Regions from separate parts of the Thalassospira sp. CH_XMU1420-2 genome, predicted to be linked through region 1. Evidence: predicted binding sites of a transcription regulator. Region 1 holds the regulator's gene; each other region holds the start of a gene.

Evidence for each region. The regulator PhoB, encoded in region 1, activates phosphate uptake and scavenging genes when phosphate is short. The targets are predictions, from matches to a motif close to TNTCATAAAACTGTCA.
Region 2: a site for PhoB is predicted at 2,073-2,088, ahead of WA429_RS10695 (deoxycytidylate deaminase). Genes of this name have one in related genera too.
Region 3: a site for PhoB is predicted at 2,647-2,662, ahead of WA429_RS07215 (diacylglycerol/lipid kinase family protein). Genes of this name have one in related genera too.

What each region holds. Positions count from the first base shown of each region.
Region 1 is NZ_JAYMEG010000001.1:570,662-575,219, forward strand. Features, by position in the region: gene pstA (phosphate ABC transporter permease PstA) at 1-631, shown strand, start outside; gene pstB (phosphate ABC transporter ATP-binding protein PstB) at 633-1,436, shown strand; gene phoU (phosphate signaling complex protein PhoU) at 1,459-2,181, shown strand; gene phoB (phosphate regulon transcriptional regulator PhoB) at 2,199-2,897, shown strand; gene WA429_RS02535 (cation:proton antiporter domain-containing protein) at 3,010-4,558, opposite strand, start outside.
Region 2 is NZ_JAYMEG010000003.1:226,338-230,895, forward strand. Features, by position in the region: gene WA429_RS10685 (transcriptional regulator) at 153-656, opposite strand; gene WA429_RS10690 (response regulator) at 704-1,198, opposite strand; gene WA429_RS10695 (deoxycytidylate deaminase) at 1,481-1,954, opposite strand; gene pyk (pyruvate kinase) at 2,242-3,660, shown strand; gene WA429_RS10705 (hypothetical protein) at 4,152-4,558, shown strand, end outside.
Region 3 is NZ_JAYMEG010000002.1:527,308-531,865, reverse strand. Features, by position in the region: gene WA429_RS07230 (lipopolysaccharide kinase InaA family protein) at 1-355, shown strand, start outside; gene WA429_RS07225 (glycosyltransferase family 4 protein) at 404-1,543, opposite strand; gene WA429_RS07220 (UDP-2,3-diacylglucosamine diphosphatase) at 1,540-2,457, opposite strand; gene WA429_RS07215 (diacylglycerol/lipid kinase family protein) at 2,677-3,624, shown strand; gene WA429_RS07210 (hypothetical protein) at 4,123-4,284, opposite strand; gene WA429_RS07205 (methyl-accepting chemotaxis protein) at 4,274-4,558, shown strand, end outside.

The DNA of each region.
Region 1 (4,558 bases):
AACCTTGGCCCTGTCCTTCCCGATCGGGGTTCTTGCCGCGGTCTATCTTGAAGAATTCGCACCGAAGAACCGGTTCACGACCATTGTTGAGGTCAATATCAACAACCTTGCTGCTGTGCCGTCGATTGTGTTCGGTCTGCTTGGTCTTGAGGTCTATCTCAATGTCATGCATCTGCCGCGTTCGGCCCCGGTTGTCGGCGGCTTGACCCTGGCTCTGATGACCTTGCCGACCATCATCATTGCGTCGCGTGCAGCGATCAAGGCGGTTCCGCCGTCAATACGCCAGGCGGCCCTTGGTCTTGGTGCCTCGCCGGTTCAGACCGTAACCCACCATGTGCTGCCGCTGGCGATGCCGGGCATTCTGACCGGGACGATCATTGGGATGGCACAGGCACTTGGTGAAACGGCACCGCTTTTGATGATCGGCATGGTTGCCTTCATCGTTGATATCCCGGGTGGTGCACTTGATCCGGCAACGGTTCTGCCGGTCCAGATCTATCTGTGGGCAGACAGCCCGGAACGTGCCTTTGTCGAGAAAACCTCGGCAGCGATTATGGTGTTGCTGGCCTTCCTGATCCTGATGAATGGACTGGCTGTGTATCTGCGCAAAAAATTTGAACGGAAGTGGTAAAATGGCTGCTGTATCCCAGAGCGCAATGACGGCAGAGCCGTCGGTCGCAAGCCCGAAAATGACGGCACGTGACCTTAATCTTTTCTATAGCGACAACCAGGCGCTGTTCGATGTCAATCTGGATATCGTCGAACGTCAGGTTACCGCTTTGATTGGCCCGTCGGGTTGTGGCAAGTCGACCTTCCTGCGGTGTATGAACCGCATGAACGACACGATTGATGGTGTGACCATCAATGGCAAGGTGACCCTTGATGGCCGCGATATCTATGACAAGCGGATCGACGTTGTTCAGCTGCGCGCACGTATCGGGATGGTGTTCCAGAAACCGAACCCGTTCCCGAAATCGATCTATGACAACGTGGCCTATGGCCCGCGTATTCATGGTCTGGTCAATTCGCGTGACGAACTTGATGAAATTGTCATGACCTCGCTTGAGCGTGCCGGTCTTCTCAAGGAAGTCAAAGATCGCCTGCAATCGCCCGCTACCGGTCTTTCGGGTGGTCAGCAGCAGCGTCTTTGCATCGCACGTGCGGTCGCGGTCAGCCCGGAAGTCATTCTGATGGACGAGCCGTGCTCGGCACTTGATCCGATTGCAACGGCAAAGGTCGAAGAGCTGATTGACGAACTGCGTTCGAACTACACGATCGTGATCGTGACGCACTCCATGCAGCAGGCTGCGCGTGTATCGCAGCGGACCGCATTTTTCCACCTTGGCAAGCTGGTAGAAGTTGGTGAAACCGATCAGATCTTCACCAACCCGAAAGACGACCGCACCAAGGGTTACATTACCGGTCGCTTTGGTTAAGCGATACGAGGAGAACGCATAAATGGCTGACGACAAAACACATATCGTGAGTTCGTTCGACGAGGAACTGACCCGTCTGAACAACATCATCTCGCAGATGGGCGGGCTTGCAGAAAGTCAGCTGATCTCTGCGATCCGCTCTATTGTAAAGCGTGACTCGGAACTGGCTGAAAAAGTCATTCTTTCAGACCATCGTATCGATGTTCTCGAACAGGAAGTGCAGGACTTTGCGGTCCGTCTTCTGGCCCTGCGCCAGCCGATGGCTGATGACCTGCGTCAGGTCGTGACGGCGCTTAAGCTGTCCAATGATCTTGAGCGTATTGGTGATTTGGCCAAGAACATTGCCAAACGTGCCCAGGTCCTGAACCAGATCCCGCCGATCCGTCCGGTCCAGGTGATCCCGAATATGGGCAAGCTTGCACAGGAAATCATCAAAGATGTTCTCGACGCCTATATCGAAGGTGACGCCGAAAAGGCGGAACGCGTCTGGGCGCGCGATCAGGAAGTCGATGACATGTACAATTCGCTGTTCCGCGAATTGCTGACCTACATGATGGAAGATCCGCGCAACATTACGGCATCGACCCACATGCTGTTCATCGCCAAGAACATCGAACGTATTGGCGATCATGCCACCAATATCGCCGAAACGATCTATTACCGGATCAAGGGCGAAGACCTGCCGGCAATCGACCGGCCAAAAAATGATGCAGCGAACTTTGCTGTTGTCGAACCGAATGAGTGACACTGGAGCATAGGAAGATGGACCCAACGGTTCTTATCGTCGAGGACGAAGCTGCAATCGTAACCATGTTGCGCTACAACCTCGAACGTGAGGGGATGCAGGTTGTCGAAGCCGGTGACGGTGACGAAGCGTTGAAAATTCTTGCTGAAACGCATGTTGATCTTGTCCTTCTGGACTGGATGTTGCCGGTCATGTCGGGGATCGAGGTTTGCCGTCAGATCCGCCGCAAACCCGAAAGCCGCGATTTGCCGGTCATCATGGTGACTGCGCGCGGCGAAGAAGGGGATCGCATTCGCGGCCTTGATACCGGTGCTGATGACTATGTCACCAAACCGTTCGCGATTGGCGAGTTGCTGGCACGTATTCGCGCACTTCTGCGCCGATCCGGTCCGGCGCAACCACAAGGGCAGTTGGTCTATTCCGATATCGAAATGGATCTTGCCGCCCATCGCGTCAGCCGTAATGGCAAGGCCATCCACCTTGGTCCGACCGAATTTCGTCTTCTGCGTTACTTCCTTGAACATCCGGGGCGTGTTTTCTCCCGCGAGCAGCTTTTGAATGCTGTTTGGGGGCCGAACATTTATGTCGAAACCCGCACGGTTGATGTGCATATCCGCCGCCTGCGCAAGGCCCTGAATGATGTCAAAGGTACCCGCGACATCATCCGGACGGTTCGGGCAGCCGGCTATGCGCTGGACTCGGAAACTGCGGCCTGATTGATCCGGCCACAAGGCCGGGCTGCTGGCTAGTTGGATGGCTCGTCGGAAAAAATTCTGACACTCAGATCAAACAAAACCCCCGTTGCCACAGGCCGCGGGGGTTTTGCATTTAGCTGTCTTTAGCTTTGCCGCGTGTGGTGCGTTTTGACCCGGATGTTGCCGATTTGTCTGATGACGCTGTCTTTGTCGCCGGTTTGCGGGGCGCTGCTTTTTTGGCCGATGTGGTTTTGCCCGACGTTGTTTTGGTTGCGGCGGGTTTTGTCGCAACCTTGCGCGCGGTTGCTTTCTTTGGCATGGCACGCGACGCAGGTTTCTTTGCCGTCGGTTTGGGTTTTGCGGTTTGCGCAGCCGTGCCAGATGCCTTTGTTGTTTTCGCGGTCGCCGGGGATGCAGATGCCACGGATGCAGGTGCCGCGGATGATGTCGTCTCTGGTGCGACTTCTGATGCCGGTGCTGCTTGTGCCGGTTCCGGGGCTTTTTTACGCTGGGTCCTTGGTGCCAGTTCGTTCATCAACAACATGTCGGCGCGCCGGAACTTGGCGATTTCGGCATCAATGTCTTCTTGTGGCACGTCACAGGCCGACAGCACATGATCCGAAAGCCGAAGGCCGGTTTCCAGTACTTCGGGAATTGCCGCATCGGCCCCGCTGCGCGACAGCGGACCGATATGGGTGATGTCCTGGGCGCGGGCAAAGATCTTGAGATGCGGATAATGCTGACGTAGAAGCGCCACGGTCTTTTCGGTTGCATGCGGGTTACCCATGGCAACAACCGCGATACGGGCTTCATCGGTGTGGGCGGCGCGGAATGTTTCCGGGCGTGACCCATCGGCAAAGAATACGGGAAGTCCCTCTGCACGGCCGCGCGATACCTGTTGGGCATCACTGTCGAGAACAATGAACGGAATATCGCGGGTTTTCAAAAGACGCGCCAAAACCCGACCAACACGCCCGCTGCCGATGACCAGAACATGCTGGTGGATGCCTTCGGTTTCATCCGAGATCGGGCCAAGCTGGTCGTCTTCCTTGGGGTGCAGCTTTTCCTCGATCCGGTGACCAAGATTGATCAGGGTCGGTGTCAATGCCATCGACAAGGCAACCACCGGGATCAGCATCGCGGCAAGATCACGCGGAATTGCACCATTCTGGGCCGCCAGTGCAAACATGACGAATGCAAATTCACCGCCTGCTGCCAGGCTCATCGCAACACGAAGGGCCGAACCCCGTTCAAACCGGATCGCCAAGGACAAGACAAACAGAACGGCCGTCTTGATCAGAAGCAATGCAATCAGCCACAGCAGCACACTGCCAAACTGTTCATAGACGACATTGGCATTGACCGACATCCCGACCGACATAAAGAACAGCGACAGGAAAACGCCACGGAATGGCGCGATATCGGCTTCGATCTGATGGCGGAATTCGGTTTCGGCCAGCATCACACCGGCAATGAACGCGCCAAGTGCCATCGAAAGTCCGGAAACTTCGGTCAGGGTGCTGGCGGCAAGAACAACGAACAGGGTGCCAATCGCAAACAGTTCCGGGTTTTTAAGCGACGCGATATAGCGAAACAGATGCGGCAAAAGATACCGTCCTGCGACCAGAAGCAGGGCGACAGAACCGAAGCCAAGAAGAATGCTGATCCACGGGCTGGTTTCG
Region 2 (4,558 bases), on a different contig from region 1:
AGCGTCAGGGTTCCGTTGTATCGGGCATTCCGGCATGCAGGCAGACGTCATGGTGCCGCGATACGGGGCGCAACGGACGGGATCAGGCAGGGATATTCGGATCGGGATCAGAAAGGCGGAAACGCAAACATGAAGGTTGCGTCTCCAGAAGCCTATTCGCGAGGCTGTTCGTAGCGTTCGGCGAGTTTGGTCAGGGCCGCAACAGTTGCCTGTTCAACGGTCGAGCCAAAGCCGGTCACGCGGCCCGCAAGAATGACATAGAGTGAGTCGATATGCAGCTGGATGACCAGCAGCTGTTTTTCATTGGCGGTGGTGCGGTCCGCCACGAAGTTTTCCATCGATTTGGCGATCTGCGTCATCAGCGGATACTGGAAGGTGCCACCAAGCGCCTTGACCGAATAGGCAAGGTCGGAGCTGGTCGCAACCGCATCCTGGCGTTTGGTTTTGTCGCCAAGCGCCTGAATGATCATGCGGCGGCAATCCATCAGATCCTTGCCGATATCACGCACAAAGGTTTCCGAGCTGCGCTGCACGACTTTTTCCAGCTCTTCGAGCTGTTCAGGCGACAGATTTATGTCAAAGCCCTTGACGAAGTTGACAGCCCGCCGCTTCAGGTCAGTCTGTGCGGGGATGATCTGAACATTCTTCTTTTTCATAGGCTCTTCCGGTTTCACGATTGCTCCGCTTCCCCAGTCATAATGGGTCATTCGTCAAGGCTCCTTCGGTCAGGGCCGTCGAACTGGACCTGTCTGCGGCGACGGTCGGGGCCGAAATACGTTCCGGTATTGATGAAACGTCTGGGCCGCGCGATCACCGACACCAGTCGGCTATAAAGTGCCTTGGCATTGAAGGGCTTGGCAAGAAATTCCGTAATGCCAAGGTCACGTGCAGTGGTCACGTAACGGTGTTCCGAATGTGCAGTCAGCATAATCACAGGAATGAACCTGTTGGGCGAATTGGTCGAATTGCGCATGACGTCAAGGAATTCAAGGCCATCCATGCCCCGGAGTCGCCATTCGCACACAACGATATCAATCTTTTCACTGCGCAGAACATCAAACGCGTCATTCGGTGTCTTTACGCGCTGAATGTGACTGGCGCCGAGATAGGCCAGCGTGTCGTACACTACTTGAGCTGAAATCTTGTCCCCGTCAACGATCAGAAAACTGATTTTACTAAAGTCGATTTTCGCGTTCATCCGGCCTCGTTTCCTGAGCATCATCACGAAATGCGTCGCTGTTCAGGGACCAACAGCAGCAAATCAATTCGGTTGCTGTTGTATAAACCCTTATACCTTTGTCTGGTTTCCAGCAAGGTCAAACCGCCCGTGAGAAGCCCCGAGAATCTGACAAATACTGACGCCGGACCAGCCGCTGGTTGTGAACAGAAAGCGCGATAGTCTTTTTTTTATTGGTGCTCGTACCCGAGTTGCACGCCCACCATATTGGGGGCTTTGGGCAATAGTAAAGGGGCTGATAGATTATTTCATCGGTTCGGTTGTGCCATCATCATCAATGACTTGCACGGCAACGCCGGATTCCTCGAACATCTCGGTCGAGATTTTCATATCCTGTTCCCAGCGTTCCAGAAAATCGGCGGTCAGTTTGGTTTTATCGACGAAAACCTCGGCGATGCCGGCCTGGATAATGGCGCGCGCACAGTCGCAACATGGAAAATGGGTCACATACAGCGAACAGCCATCAAGGGATGTGCCGGTATAGCTTGCATTATAAATGGCATTGCGTTCGGCATGTTCGGTATAGGCGTATTTTTCAGGACGCTGATGGCGGCTTTCGACTTCGTCATCGACGCCGCGCGGGAATCCGTTATAGCCGACTGCGCGGATTTCCTTTTTCGGGCCGATGACAACGGCACCGACCTGGGTGCTGCGGTCTTTTGACCAGTCTGCGATGTGGGCGGCGAGGCCCAGAAAACGGTGGTGCCATTTGCTCATCGAAAGAAGCCCTGTTTGCGTCACTGAAAAGCGGCAATCGACAGGTGATTGCCCATTGCCCGGATGCGTGTCCGGTTACCTTTTAAGAGGGGGCTTCTTGTAATTGTCCAGTGAAAAATCACATTTTTGTAAAGGCATTTAATGAAAAGCCCCTGTTCAAATAGGGGCTGATTGACTATTAAGGGGTTACCCCCAGAAAAAGATCAGGACGCCTTGACGCCTCGCCGCAGATGCAGGCCGAAGCGGCAGGGCTCACGTGTAAACCAAATAACAAGAGGTAGTAGCCGATGCGCCGTCAACGTAAGGCGAAAATCATCGCGACCCTGGGGCCGGCGAGTTCCAAGCCAGAAATCCTTGAGAAAATCGTAAAGTCGGGCGTCGATGTATTTCGCCTGAACTTTTCGCACGGGGAACACGCTGAACATCTGGCCCGGTTCGAAGCCATCCGCGCGGTCGAAGAAAAGCTCGGCCGTCCGATCGGAATTCTGATGGACCTTCAGGGGCCGAAGATCCGTGTTGGCACCTTTGCCGATGAAAAGGTCGAACTCGAAGCCGGCGATACCTTCACCTTTGATATGGAGAAGACCCCGGGCACCAATAAGCGCGTCTCCTTGCCGCATCCCGAGGTCTATGCCGCATTGAAGCCGGGTGCGAACCTGTTGCTTGACGATGGCAAGCTGCGCATGCGCGTTGAAAAATGCGATGACAAGTCAGCCGAATGTACCGTGATCACCGGTGGTCCGCTTTCGAACCGCAAGGGTGTCAATCTTCCCGATGTGATGTTGCCATTGTCGCCGCTGACCGAAAAGGACCGTGCCGATCTGGTATATGGTCTTGAGATGGGCGTTGATTTTGTCGCCCTGTCATTCGTGCAGCGCCCGGAAGATGTCGCCGAAGCCCGCAAGATCATTCAGGGTCGTGCCGCGATCGTTTCCAAGCTCGAAAAGCCACAGGCAATCGAGCATCTCGACGAGATCGTCGATCTGTCTGACATGGTGATGGTCGCCCGTGGTGACCTTGGCGTTGAATGCCCGCCCGAAGATGTGCCGATTCTGCAGAAACGCATCATCAAGGCCTGCCGCGAGGCCGGCAAGCCGGTGATTGTCGCGACCCAGATGCTTGATTCGATGGTATCCAACCCGGCACCGACCCGCGCCGAAGCATCCGACGTTGCCACCGCGATCTATGACGGTGCCGATGCCGTGATGCTGTCAGCAGAAAGTGCGGTTGGTAAATACCCGCTTGAAACCGTTTCGATCATGGACCGTATTCTGGTGCGTGTGGAACAGGACGAGCTGTATTTCCGCATGCGTGACGCCAACCGTCCGGATCCGGAACACAACGCACCGGATGCGATCAGTGCGGCGGCCCGTCAGGTGGCAAAAACCATCGGTTCCAAGGCGGTTGTCAACTATACCACGTCGGGTTCAACCGCATTCCGTGCCGCGCGTGAGCGTCCGGAAGTGCAGATCCTTGGCCTGACGCCGCGGATTCAGACCGCACGTCGTCTGGCGCTGTGCTGGGGCGTGCATCCGGTCTTTACCCGTGATGCGACCAACTTTGCCGAAATGGTCGGCATTGCCTGTGAAGTTGCCCAGCGCGAAGAATTCGCCGGACCGGGTGATTCTCTGGTGATTACCGCCGGTGTTCCGTTCGGCACCCCGGGGGCGACCAACATCCTGCGTATCGCATGGGTCAGCAACTGATCTGATATGATTTGATCCGGTAACGGATATCAAAACGGGCGGCCAGAACGGTCGCCCGTTTTTTTATGCCCGAAATTTCCAAACGTGTTGCAGTCAGGGGCTTGGCCCGGAATTGGAAAAAAAACCGCGATGCAGGGGCGGTCAGGGAACGAGGGCGAAGCGGACCGGGCAGGTGACCAAACCGGATAACTTTCAAGTAACTTCCGGGCAACTTCCGGGCGATGATCGGGGCGAATATCAGCGGTTTGTTTAGGGCGCTGTATTGTTAATGTTTTTTTGAGTCTTTCCGTCGATAGTCTAGAGGTAATCAAGGCTGTGTCTGATGGCATAGGTCCTTGATGTTGGGGATTTAAATTTAGACGTCTTGTCTGGTTGTTTATCACGGTCAGTTCTGGTTAAACTGTTCTGACAAAACATAAAAACGACGGGTATCTGCACTACTTGATGCCCGATCTGCCGCCAGGCAAGGGACCAGGGGAATTGCTGCGATAATGCTGAGTTGGATGTTCAATCGGCAGAAAAACACCGGCGACGGGGGGCTTGACGATAAAGCCACGGCGAAGTTGCGTGATCTTGCTGACACTGTCCGTACAGTCGCACCCGATGCTTTTTCGGCTGATGCAGGAAACGCACGTGGGCGGTCGATCCCGCGCAAGAATTCCAGCGAAGAAATTTCAGAACAGACAGCTCTTGAGCATGCGGCCCGTTTGTCGAACGAAATGGCCTATGCCGAAGAAGACGAAGACGCACCGGATTTTGACAGCGATGTTCGTATGGATGTTGCCCGCCGTTTGCGCCGTCATCTTAATGATGTCAGCCCTTCCGAACGCCTTGAAATGGTCGAGGAGTTTGTCGCTGCCATTGCCAATATGGGCGATTGCTATCGTCCGCAGGTTAT
Region 3 (4,558 bases), on a different contig from region 1:
GCTATTGCGAAACATGACAATACGCGATGATGGCCAGATCGGCTTCATTGATTTTGAAGAAGACCCGAATGCCCGCATGCCATTGGAAGATGCGCAGGCCCGCGACATTTTGTTGTTCGTATTTTCCATTCAGCGCGAATTCAAAAAACGTCCGGAATTGTTGCGGACGGGATGGGCAACCTATGTTGCCACAGCGGGCGAGACTGCCGGGCAACTTGTCCCTTTGCGCAAGGTCATCAGGCTTTTGCGACCGGTTTACATGATTTTGCGCCCGTTCCGCAGATGGCTGGGAACGGACGCGTTGAATGGTATTCTGGCTTATCGAACTTTGCGCAAAAGCCTTTATCGCAAATAGAACTTCACCCGTTCCACGCTTTCCGTCGGTTTTCCCGGGGCTTCCCACTTACTGGGCGGGTTGACCGACCGGGGCTGTGCCAAGGCTTTCCTGATCTTGATCCGGGGATGTCGCCGGGTTTGTGCCTGCATTGTGCCGAGTGGCATCGTCGACCGAAATCCGGACGGCCTCGATCCCGTCAAAGCCGCCGGAAAACGGTGCCAGATTGTGCAGGAACTGGGTGGCGGAATTCTGCCAGCTATATTGTTCAGCCAATGCACGGGCATCTTCGGATGTCAGCTCAAGTGCGGCCAGGGCTGCTTCGCGCAGGTCGGCATCAATGGCACCGGCCTTGGTGCCGCGCACAATATCAGCTGGTCCCTGAACCGGGAAGACGGCAACCGGGGTGCCCGATGCCAGTGCTTCAAGGATCACAAGGCCGAAGGTGTCGGTCTTACTTGGAAACACAAAGACATCCGCCGAAGCAAAGGCTGTTGCCAGTTCTTCGCCAACCTTTTTGCCCAGAAACTGCGCATTGGGATATTTGCCCTTAAGCTCGTTAAGTTGTGGGCCGTCACCAACCACGAACTTTGTCCCGGGCAGATCAAGGTCAAGGAAGTGGCCGATATTCTTTTCCACCGCAACCCGCCCGACAAATAGCCAGTGTGGTTTCGGGAAATCGCCAAATGATGCGTCCGGTCGGGGCCGGAACAGATCAAGATCCACCCCGCGAGACCAGATATGCAGGTTTTCAAAGCCCCAGTCGGACAGTTCCTGACGCAGGCTTTCGGTGGCGACCATGACCGAGCGTGATTTGGAATGGAATTTGCGCATCCCGCGATAGGAAATCGACAGCGGCAGCCGCCAGCGCGCATGAATATATTCCGGAAACCGCGTGTGATAGGCGGTTGAAAACGGCAAGCCGTGTTTCAGGCAATAGGAACGGGCCGCCTGACCCAGCGGGCCTTCGGTCGAAATGTGGATGGCGATCGGGTGCAATGCCTCGATCATTTTGGCCATCTTGCGTTTGGCAAACAGGGCCAGACGGATTTCCGGATAGGTCGGGCAGGGAACAGTTTTGAACTGATCGGGCGAAATGATGTGAACATCATGTCCCATCGCGCCCAGCTCGCCACGTACGGTTTCAAGGGTACGGACAACACCGTTTACCTGCGGATACCAGGCATCGGTTACGATCAGTATTTTCATGCAGTCTTTCCAATCGGGGCATCGCTGCGTTTTTTGGACGCACCCGATGCGGAATTGTCCGTGCCATGGGCAATGCGGAACATGGAGATCAGTTTGCCAAGACCCAGTGACGGGGTGCTTGCAGCGTCCCGGCCGGGGCTGGAATGGCTCATGGCCATCTGGCGCATTTCCGCCCAGTGCAGAAGTTCAAGTTTGCCATCCTTGTCTTCAACAAGGGCGGTGCAGCTTTCGACCCAGTCGCCGTCATTGCAATAAAGCACATCACCGATCATGCGTTTTTCGGCATGATGGATATGACCGCAAACCACGCCATCGACCTTGCGCTTGGCGGCTTCGTGGGCGACGGCATTTTCGAAATTGCAGATGAACTGAACGGCGTTTTTGACCCGGTTTTTAAGATAGGCCGAAAGCGACCAGTAACCGTATCCAAGGCGGCGGCGAATGCCGTTATAGTAACGGTTAAGGGCGATGGCCAGGTTGTAGGCCGTGTCCCCAAGATAGGCCAGCCATCTGGCATATTTGACAACCCCGTCAAATTCATCGCCATGAATGACCAGCAGGCGCTTGCCATCGGCTGTTTCGTGGATATCGTTCATTTTGACATCGACATGCCCAAAGGTCATATCGACAAATTCACGGGCAAATTCATCATGGTTTCCGGGGACAAAGATGACTTTGGCGCCATTTTTTGCCTTATCCATGATTGTCGTGATAACAGCATGGTGACTTTCCGGCCAATACCAGCTTTTCTTGAGCCGCCAGCCGTCAATAATGTCACCGACCAGATAATAGGTATCTGCTGTTACTTCATTGAGGAAATCCAAAAGAAGATCTGCCTGACATCCACGTGTCCCCAAATGGACGTCTGAAATCCAGACCGTGCGGTAATGCGGTTGCAGCGTCATCGCTGTCATTGCCGCTCCTCCGTATCCTGCCAAAAGGATGGCTGGAATTCGGCGTTTCGAGGTGCCGAATACTGTCCCCAACCAGTATCGGTTTAAAATAAAAAACGTGATTTTATAACCCGTTCACAGAAATTTCGTCGTTCTGTAAAGCAACTGTTACATTTTTTCTTTCATATGGTAGTGCGTGTGTATGATTTATTTCGGTTTTATTTCGGAAGTATGTTCTGAATGACCCATGCCGATGTGACTGTGATTTTCAATCCCCGTGCGGGGGGGAACAAACAGCGGTTTCTGTCCAAGATTTTGCAACATGCAGGGATCAGGGTGGAATTGTTGCAGACTACCCATCCCGGCCATGCCCGTGAATTGGCGCGCAAGGTGCGTGCCCATCAACGCCTGTTTGTTGCCGGCGGCGACGGATCATTGAACGAGGCGCTGAATGGTCTGCTTGATGCCCAGATCGATGGTCACGAAGTCCCGCCACTTGGCGTGATCCCGCTCGGGACGGCGAATGTTCTGGCCGTCGAAGTCGGGCTGGAACGCAAGGCAAAGGCAATTGCCGACTATATCAATAATCCCGGTCAGGTCTGGATCCGGCCCGGACTGGTCAATGGGCGCGCCTTCTTTTTGATGGTCGGAATGGGGGCCGATGCCGACACGGTTGCCAATGTGTCGCTCAAGCTCAAACGCATGATCGGCAAGGGTGCCTATGTTCTTGAAGGATTGCGGAACATCTTTTTCCCGCGTCATCGCGACTTTGAAGTCAATATCGGGCGGGAAAACTATCGGGTGGCCGGGGTTGTGGTGACCCATGCGCAGCATTACGGCGGCGAATTCATCATTTCACCGACTGCGAAGCTGACCGATAACGGTTTTGATGTTGTCCTGATGCCCGGCAACGGTATCGGTGCATTGTCGCGCTATGGGCTGGCCCTGACGTTAAACAGGTTGCATGAACAAAGCGACGTCTCGGTTGTGCGGTCTGAACGCATCACGATCACCAGCCATTGTGGCCCGGCTCCGCTTCAGATTGACGGTGAAAGTGCAGGAAAACTGCCATGCGAAATCAGCCTGTCGCCCTATCCGGTGCGGCTGATGGTGCCACAGGCCTATGCAATGGCCGCGGGTGGCGTGGTTGAAACCGGCCCTGAACCACTTCGCCTGACCAGCGGTTAACCCCGAAGCTAAATCTTTATTGCAAATGCAAGATATCCCGGTTGTTTGCCGCCGGGATATCAGAAGGCATGTGATCGCGCTTGGAAATCGCAAAGCAAAGATCAGGCATTCTTTTGCAAATCCCCATGACCTTACCCGTCATTTCGCGGGTTTCCCGCGTGTAAATCGGCATTTTATGGACCGATGCCCCGGTTCTGATTTTCGATGCCCCTCGGTTGATAACGGGGGATGGTCCAATGTGTTTGCCCTGCTTTACAGCGTTTGCCAGCATGTCTGGAAATTACAGTGTCTGTTGCTGAGAAACAGGGAAACTGATCCGCCGAACTGGGCCGATCTGCCGGGCATATTCGAAAGGACAGGTATACAGGTCTTCTGGATAGGTCGGCCTTACTTTTCCTTGTAATTTCGCATGTTACGCCAAACCTTTAAGTTAGTTGCAATATTGTGATTATCTAAAACAAGGGTTGTGTACTCCCCATATGGGGAGGGTAGTGACTGTCATGAGCAGATACCTTGGTAATCAAAGAGATCGTAGCGCGGTGCTGCGAACACGGAGGGTATGATGGTGTCGCGTGTTTCTTCTGCGCCGACGGGGGCGTTTTTGGAAAACTTGGGTGTTAAGACAAAGATTCTATTGGGGTTTTCAGCAGTGCTGGTCATTCTTGTCTCAGCGCTGGCATTCGCATTCTACAGCTTCACCAAAGTTGCACATGATGTTGATGAATATGCGCTGCGGGTCGAAGAAGCCGCACTTGTTGCCCAGATTGAAACGCGGTTTTTGCGTTTCAAAAGTCATGCCCGCGAATTTGCCAACAAGGCAAGCGCCCATGACGCGGAACAGGTGTTCGTCATCGCCGATCAAATCCGCCCAATTCTTGACAAGGCATTGCAAAGTTTCGAATCAGCCGAACATCGTGCCCGGATCGAGAAAATA